DNA from 2 places in the Streptomyces sp. NPDC004658 genome. Region 2 is predicted to be linked to the other one. Evidence: riboswitches for the same ligand, from Rfam matches in the RefSeq annotation. Region 2 holds a riboswitch; the other holds the start of a gene.
The links. A riboswitch is a leader RNA that binds a small molecule or an ion and turns the genes downstream of it on or off. The one in region 2 is predicted to bind thiamine pyrophosphate.

Region 1 (3,662 bases), on a different contig from region 2:
GATTTCGACGCTCACCTCGACGAGGCCCTGGACCGCATCCTGGCCGAGGAACAGAGCGCCGGCTGAAGCGTCACTGCCCGGGTAGGCGGGCGATCCGCCGTGCCGCGTGGGACTGTGCAGGAACGCTTCTGCGGCGGGGGTCCGCTCCGGCGGGCCCGCCCCTGCACGGTGGCCCTCTGCGCGGTGACCTCCCCTGCGCGGTGGTCTCCCCCTGAGCAGCGGACCCTCCGACTAGGGACAAAGCGCTTCCGGCACCCCTTCCCCCGCGTCACCGCTTCCGGCGTCGGCCCCGTCCGCCGCGTGCCGGTGTGCGCTGTGCCCCCACGGGCGCGGTGGCAGCGGGGCCGGGCCGGTCGGCCGACACGACGAGCGCGGCCAGCGCGGTGGTGACCGGCACCGAGGCGACCAGACCGATCGAGCCCACCAGCGTGCGCACGATCTCCTCGGCCACCAGCTCGCTGTTGGCCACGGTGCCGACGCTGCTCTGCGCGATCGAGAACAGCAGAAGGAGCGGCAGTGCGGCACCGGCGTAGGCGAGCACGAGGGTGTTGACCACGGATGCGATGTGGTCGCGGCCGATGCGGATGCCCGCCCGGTACAGTCCCCGCCAGCCCATCGACGGGTTGGCCTCGTGCAGCTCCCAGACGGCCGAGGTCTGCGTCACCGTCACGTCGTCCAGGACGCCGAGCGAGCCGATGATGACGCCGGCCAGCAGCAGACCGCTCATGTCGATCGACGGATACAGGCCGTGGATCAGGCCGGTGCTGTCGTCCGTGTTGCCGGTCAGGGCGGCCCAGCCGATGAACAGCGAGCCGAGCACGCCGATCAGGCAGAGTGAGATCAGCGTGCCGAGCACCGCCACCGACGTACGCGCCGACAGACCGTGGCACATGTACAGGGCGATCAGCATGATGGCGCTCGAACCGACCACGGCCACCAGCAGCGGGTTCGCACCCTCCAGGATCGCCGGCAGGATGAACAGCGTCAGGACCAGGAAGCTCACGGCCAGGGCGACCAGCGCCATGACGCCGCGGAGCCGGCCCACCACCACGACGGCGACCGCGAAGATCCCCGCGAGCAGTGCCATGGGGAACTTCCGGTTCACATCGGTCACCGAGTACTGCAGATCCTTGGGGGCGGAGGGCTCGTAGGCGACCACGACCTTCTCGCCCTGGTCCAGCTGTCGTGACTGGTCCGGCTGCACGACCTCGGTGAAGGTACGGCCCTTGTCCTTGCCGGTGTCGACCCGGATGGTGGCCTTCTTGCACCGTTCGTTGGCCTTCGCCTCCGCCGACGCGCCCTGCGCGGTGGAGGTGGCGCCGGTCGGGCTGCTGCCGGACGCGTTCACCGACTTGCAGCTGACCTCGACGACCCGGGTGACCGTCGCCTGCTGGGTCTGCCGGTCGAAGCCGACGCCGGTGCGTTTATGGGAGGGGGCCTGCCCGGGCCAGAGCACCACGAGGCCGACCAGGACCGCAGCGGTGAAGGGGACCAGGATCGCCGCGATGACCTTGCGCAGGTGCTGGGAGACGGGCGCCGCGGGGCCGTGACTGTGACTGTGGCCGTGCGAGTGGCTGTTGCCGTCCGAGTGATCGTGGCTGTGTGGACGGTGGCCGTGTCCGTCGCCCTGTTCCGGGTCGTCCCGGCGGGGCGGCTCGGGCGGCTGGTAGGGGTACTGCTCGATCCTGGTCACCGCCCGATCATCGCAAGAACGGTGGGGGCCCACTGTTCACCGCGCCACACATGACGCTAGCGTGGAGGCACCTTTGCACACGCGGGAGCTCGGAGCACCGGGCTGAGAGGGCGCTGACCTCCGTACACGCGATGTTTCACGTGGAACAAGAGGTGTTCCACAGGAAATGTCGGCAGACGGAAACCGCTGCGTCGACCGCTGAACCTGTTACCGGGTAATGCCGGCGTAGGGAGTAGGTCTCATGGCCAACAAGGACACACGCACGCCTGCCTCCATCCAGGACGAGAAGTCCCAGGAGGCCGGGAAGTCCATCGGCTGGCACAAGGCGTACGTCGAGGGCTCACGCCCCGATCTGCGCGTGCCGGTCCGTCAGGTGCACCTCACCAACGGGCAGTCGGTCACGCTGTACGACACGTCGGGCCCGTACACCGATCCACTCGTCGACACGGACGTCCGCCGCGGTCTGCCGCCACTGCGGGAGAACTGGATCATCGCGCGCGGTGACACAGAGGAGTACGCGGGTCGGCCGGTCCGTCCCGAGGACGACGGGATCAAGCACACCTCGCCGCGCGGCGGGCTGCGGAACCTCGACGCGGTCTTCCCCGGACGCCCGCGTCAGCCGCGGCGGGGCCGCAACGGCCAGGCGGTGACGCAGCTGGCGTACGCCCGCCGGGGCGAGATCACGCCCGAGATGGAGTTCGTGGCCCTTCGGGAGAACGTGTCCCCTGAGGTGGTCCGCGAGGAGATCGCGGCGGGCCGGGCCGTGCTGCCGGCCAACGTCAACCACCCGGAGATCGAGCCGATGATCATCGGCAAGCGGTTCCTGGTGAAGGTGAACGCCAACATCGGCAACTCGGCGGTGACCTCCTCCATCGAGGAGGAGGTGGAGAAGATGACCTGGGCGACCCGCTGGGGCGCCGACACGGTCATGGACCTGTCCACCGGCCGCAACATCCACACCACCCGCGAGTGGGTCCTGCGCAACTCCCCCGTCCCCATCGGCACGGTGCCGCTCTACCAGGCCCTGGAGAAGGTCGACGGCAAGGCCGAGGAACTGACCTGGGAGATCTACAAGGACACCGTCATCGAGCAGGCCGAGCAGGGCGTGGACTACATGACGGTCCACGCGGGCGTCCGGCTGCCGTACGTCCCGCTCACCGCCAACCGCAAGACCGGCATCGTCTCCCGCGGCGGTTCGATCATGGCCGCGTGGTGCCTGGCGCACCACAAGGAGTCGTTCCTGTACGAGAACTTCGAGGAACTGTGCGAGATCCTCGCCGCCTACGACGTCACGTACTCGCTGGGCGACGGCCTGCGGCCGGGCTCCATCGCGGACGCCAACGACGAGGCACAGTTCGCGGAGTTGAGGACGCTCGGGGAACTCAACAGGATCGCCAGGCGTTTCAACGTACAGACCATGATCGAGGGCCCGGGGCACGTCCCGATGCACAAGATCAAGGAGAACATCGACCTTCAGCAGGAGATCTGCGATGAAGCTCCGTTCTATACGCTCGGCCCGCTGACCACGGACGTCGCGCCGGCGTACGACCACATCACCTCCGGCATCGGCGCCGCGATGATCGCCTGGTGGGGCACGGCGATGCTCTGCTACGTCACGCCCAAGGAGCACCTGGGCCTGCCCAACCGGGACGACGTCAAGACCGGCGTCATCACCTACAAGATCGCCGCACACGCGGCGGACCTCGCCAAGGGGCATCCCGGAGCGCAGGAGTGGGACGACGCCCTGTCCGACGCTCGCTTCGAGTTCCGGTGGGAGGACCAGTTCAACCTCGCGCTGGACCCGGACACGGCTCGGGAGTTCCACGACGAGACGCTGCCTGCGGAGCCCGCCAAGACGGCGCACTTCTGCTCCATGTGCGGCCCGAAGTTCTGCAGCATGAAGATCTCGCAGGACATCCGGCGTGAGCACGGCGGCAGCCGGGCCGAGATCGAGGAGGGCATGGCCCAG
Region 2 (3,662 bases):
CGGAAGCCAGGCAGGTCCAGGTGGGAGGATGTGCCGGGCCGTGCAGGTCCCGGCGGGAGGATGTGCTACGCCGTGGCGTTCTTCAGCGGCCGCGCCGGGTCGGTCAGGGCTTGCGGATCCATCTGCCGGCCGGCCTCGATGAGGCGGCGGCCCTGGGCCAGGTCGCGGGGGCGGCCGACGGCCAGGAGGGCCACCAGGCGGTTCTCGCGGAGCCAGCAGACCGTCCAGGACGGCCCTGCCGGGTCGCCGCGCCAGAGCAGGCGGTCCGCCGCGGTGTGATGGCCGGCGTACTGGACGAACCGGCCGAACTGCTCGGACCAGAAGTACGGCACCGGGTCGTAGACCGCGGGGGTCTCGCCGAGGATGTTCGCGGCGACCGTGCGCGGCCCCTGGAGGGCGTTGTCCCAGTGGTGGACGAGGAGCCGCTCGCCGTAGCGCGCCGACGGGAAGGAGGCGCAGTCGCCGACGGCGTACACGTCGGGCGCGGAGGTGCACAGGCGGTCGTCGGTGAGGACCTCGCCGTGCGCCCCCAGCTCGATGCCGGAGCCGGCCAGCCAGCCGGTGGCGGGGCGGGCGCCGATGCCGACGACGACGGCGCCCGCGGGCAGCCGGGTGCCGTCGGCGAGCACCACCTCGCCGGGTTCGACGCGCTCCACGCGCGCGTGGGTGCGCAGCTCCACGCCCGCCTCGGCGTACCAGGCGGCCATGGGTGCGGCGACCTCGGCGGGCAGGGCGCCGGCGAGCGGATGGCCGGCCGCCTCCACGACGGTCACCGCGCAGCCGGCCTCCCGGGCGGCGGTCGCGAACTCGGCGCCGATCCAGCCGGCGCCCACGACGACGATGTCGTGCTGCCGGGCGAGCACGGGGCGCAGCCGTTCGGCGTCGTCCAGGGTGCGCAGCAGGTGCACGCCGGGCACGCCCTCGGTGCCGGGCAGCCGGACCGGTTCGGCACCGGTGGCGACGACCAGGACGTCGTACGGCACGGGCCCCGTCTCGGTGTCCAGCTCGTGTTCGGCGGGGCGCGCGCCGTACACCTCGCAGCCGAGCCGCAGCTCGACCCCGAGGGACTCGAAGTCGACCTCGAAGGCGGAGCCCTCGGCCTTGCCGAGCAGGACCGCCTTCGACAGCGGCGGCCGGTCGTACGGCTGGTGCGGTTCGGCGCCGATGATGGTCACGTCGCCCCGGAAGCCCTGCTCCCGCAGGGCGACCGCGGTCTGCACCCCGGCCATGCCCGCGCCGACGACGACCACGCGCCGCTCCGGTGCCGTGCCCTCTTGCGCTGTCTGCTCGCTCACCCGATCACCATAGACAATTGACGATCCGTCAGTCAGGGGGCGTGCTCGGTGACCTGCTCGACCACGCTCGTGCCGGAGCCGGCCCGGGACTCCCACTCCCAGGTCTCGTCCAGGCGTACCCGCCCGTCGGGCAGCTCGGCGACCGTGGACACGCAGTGCCCCGAGGAGGTCGTCCCGTCGGTCTTGAGCTGCACGTACCGGAAGTCCAGCCGGTCGCCCTCGCGGGTGCCGACCAGATGGCCGCGCACGATATCGCCGCCCGCGTACTCGGCCCAGATCTCGCCGTCCTTCTCGTGGTACGCGAACCGCGTGCGGGTACCCACCTGACCTGGGGCTTGGTCCGCCACGGGGGCGAGGATCAGTCCGTCGAGCGATCGGGCCATGGAACGGGGCTCCCTTACGGGTGAGGAGGGCGGCGGGCTAGGGTTGCCACCGTACAAGCACTCGCGGGAGCCCGGACGCACCGGGCTGAGAGGGAGGCTGGCGGCCTCCGACCGTACGAACCTGATCCGGGTCATGCCGGCGAAGGGAGGGGCTGGACGCCCATGTCGTCACGTACGTCCGACGTCCTCGTCATCGGGGGCGGGATCATCGGCCTGGTCACGGCCTGGCGCGCGGCGCAGCGCGGGCTCGCCACGGTTGTCGTGGACCCCGAACCCGGCGGCGGGGCCGCGCGGGTTGCGGCCGGGATGCTGGCCGCGGTCACCGAACTGCACTACGGCGAGGAGACCCTGCTCGCCCTGAACCTGGAATCGGCCCGCCGCTACCCGGCCTTCGCGGCCGAGCTGACCGAACTGACCGGCCGTGACCTCGGCTACCGCCGCTGCGGCACCCTCGCCGTCGCCCTGGACGCCGACGACCGTGCCCACCTGCGCGAACTGCACGCGCTCCAGCAGCGCTCGGGCCTCGACTCGGAGTGGCTGTCGGGGCGGGAGTGCCGGCGCCTGGAACCGATGCTGGCGCCCGGGGTGCGGGGCGGGCTGCGGGTCGACGGCGACCACCAGATCGACCCGCGCCGGCTGGCGGCGGCCCTGGTGGACGCGTGCGAGCGGGCCGGTGTGGTGTTCCACCGCGCGTGGGCGCAGCGGCTGGACGTGGTGCGGGAGCGGGCCGCCGGGGTCACCACGGCGGACGGCACCGCGCTGCGCGCGGACCGGGTGGTGCTCGCGGCCGGCAGCCTGAGCGGACGCCTCGCGGGCGTGCCGGACGAGCTGCTGCCTCCGGTGCGGCCGGTGAAGGGACAGGTGCTGCGGCTGACCGTGCCGCGCCGCTACGCGCCGTTCCTGAGCCGGACCGTGCGGGCCGTGGTGCGGGGCGGCCAGGTGTACCTGGTGCCCCGGGAGAACGGCGAACTGGTCGTCGGTGCCACCAGCGAGGAGCTGGGCTGGGACACGACCGTCACGGCCGGGGGCGTGTACGAGCTGCTGCGCGACGCGCACGAGCTGGTGCCCGGCATCACCGAGCTGCCGCTCACCGAGACCCGGGCCGGGCTGCGCCCCGGCTCCCCCGACAACGCGCCGCTGCTCGGCCCGTCCGGGCTGGCCGGGCTGCTGCTGGCCACCGGGCACCACCGCAACGGCGTGCTGCTCACCCCGGTCACCGGGGACGTACTGGCGCACGCCCTGGTCACCGGTGAGCTTCCCGAGGAGGCCCGCCCGTTCACGCCGCGGCGCTTCGGCGCGCCGGGGGAGAACGCGGCGCCCGGCGAGGACACCGCATCCGAGGAGACGATGGAAGAGCTGGAGCAGCCCGCATGAACGGCCCGGTCATGATTTCCGTCAACGGGGAGCGCCGGGAGATCGCCCCGGGCACCGCCCTCGACACCCTCGTCCGGACCCTCACCGCCGCCCCGCGCGGGGTGGCCGCCGCCGTCAACGAGACCGTCGTCCCGCGCGCGCAGTGGGCGACGACCGCCCTCGCCGACGGCGACCGGGTCGAAGTCCTCACCGCCGTGCAGGGAGGCTGAGCCATGGCCGACGATCCCCTGGTCCTCGGTGACCTGACCTTCTCCTCCCGGCTGATCATGGGCACGGGAGGGGCGCCCAGCCTGGACGTGCTGGAGCGGGCGCTGGTCGCCTCCGGTACGGAACTGACCACGGTCGCGATGCGCCGGGTGGACCCCTCCGTGCACGGGTCGGTGCTGTCGGTGCTGGAGAGGCTCGGCATCCGGGTGCTGCCGAACACGGCCGGCTGCTTCACCGCGGGCGAGGCCGTGCTGACCGCCCGGCTGGCCCGGGAGGCGCTGGGCACGGACCTGGTGAAGCTGGAGGTCATCGCCGACGAGCGGACGCTGCTGCCGGATCCCGTGGAGCTGCTGGAGGCGGCGGAGACACTGGTCGACGACGGGTTCACGGTGCTGCCGTACAC

Region 1: it holds a riboswitch for thiamine pyrophosphate, as region 2 does, so the genes downstream of both, thiC (phosphomethylpyrimidine synthase ThiC) here and thiO (glycine oxidase ThiO) in region 2, are expected to answer to the same signal.

What each region holds. Positions count from the first base shown of each region.
Region 1 is NZ_JBEXKG010000001.1:43,092-46,753, reverse strand. Features, by position in the region: gene ABZV94_RS00205 (SsgA family sporulation/cell division regulator) at 1-66, shown strand, start outside; gene ABZV94_RS00200 (YibE/F family protein) at 269-1,693, opposite strand; TPP riboswitch at 1,765-1,942, shown strand; gene thiC (phosphomethylpyrimidine synthase ThiC) at 1,935-3,662, shown strand, end outside.
Region 2 is NZ_JBEXKG010000050.1:12,211-15,872, forward strand. Features, by position in the region: gene ABZV94_RS19150 (FAD-dependent oxidoreductase) at 66-1,295, opposite strand; gene ABZV94_RS19155 (hypothetical protein) at 1,328-1,678, opposite strand; TPP riboswitch at 1,732-1,843, shown strand; gene thiO (glycine oxidase ThiO) at 1,841-3,052, shown strand; gene thiS (sulfur carrier protein ThiS) at 3,049-3,261, shown strand; gene ABZV94_RS19170 (thiazole synthase) at 3,265-3,662, shown strand, end outside.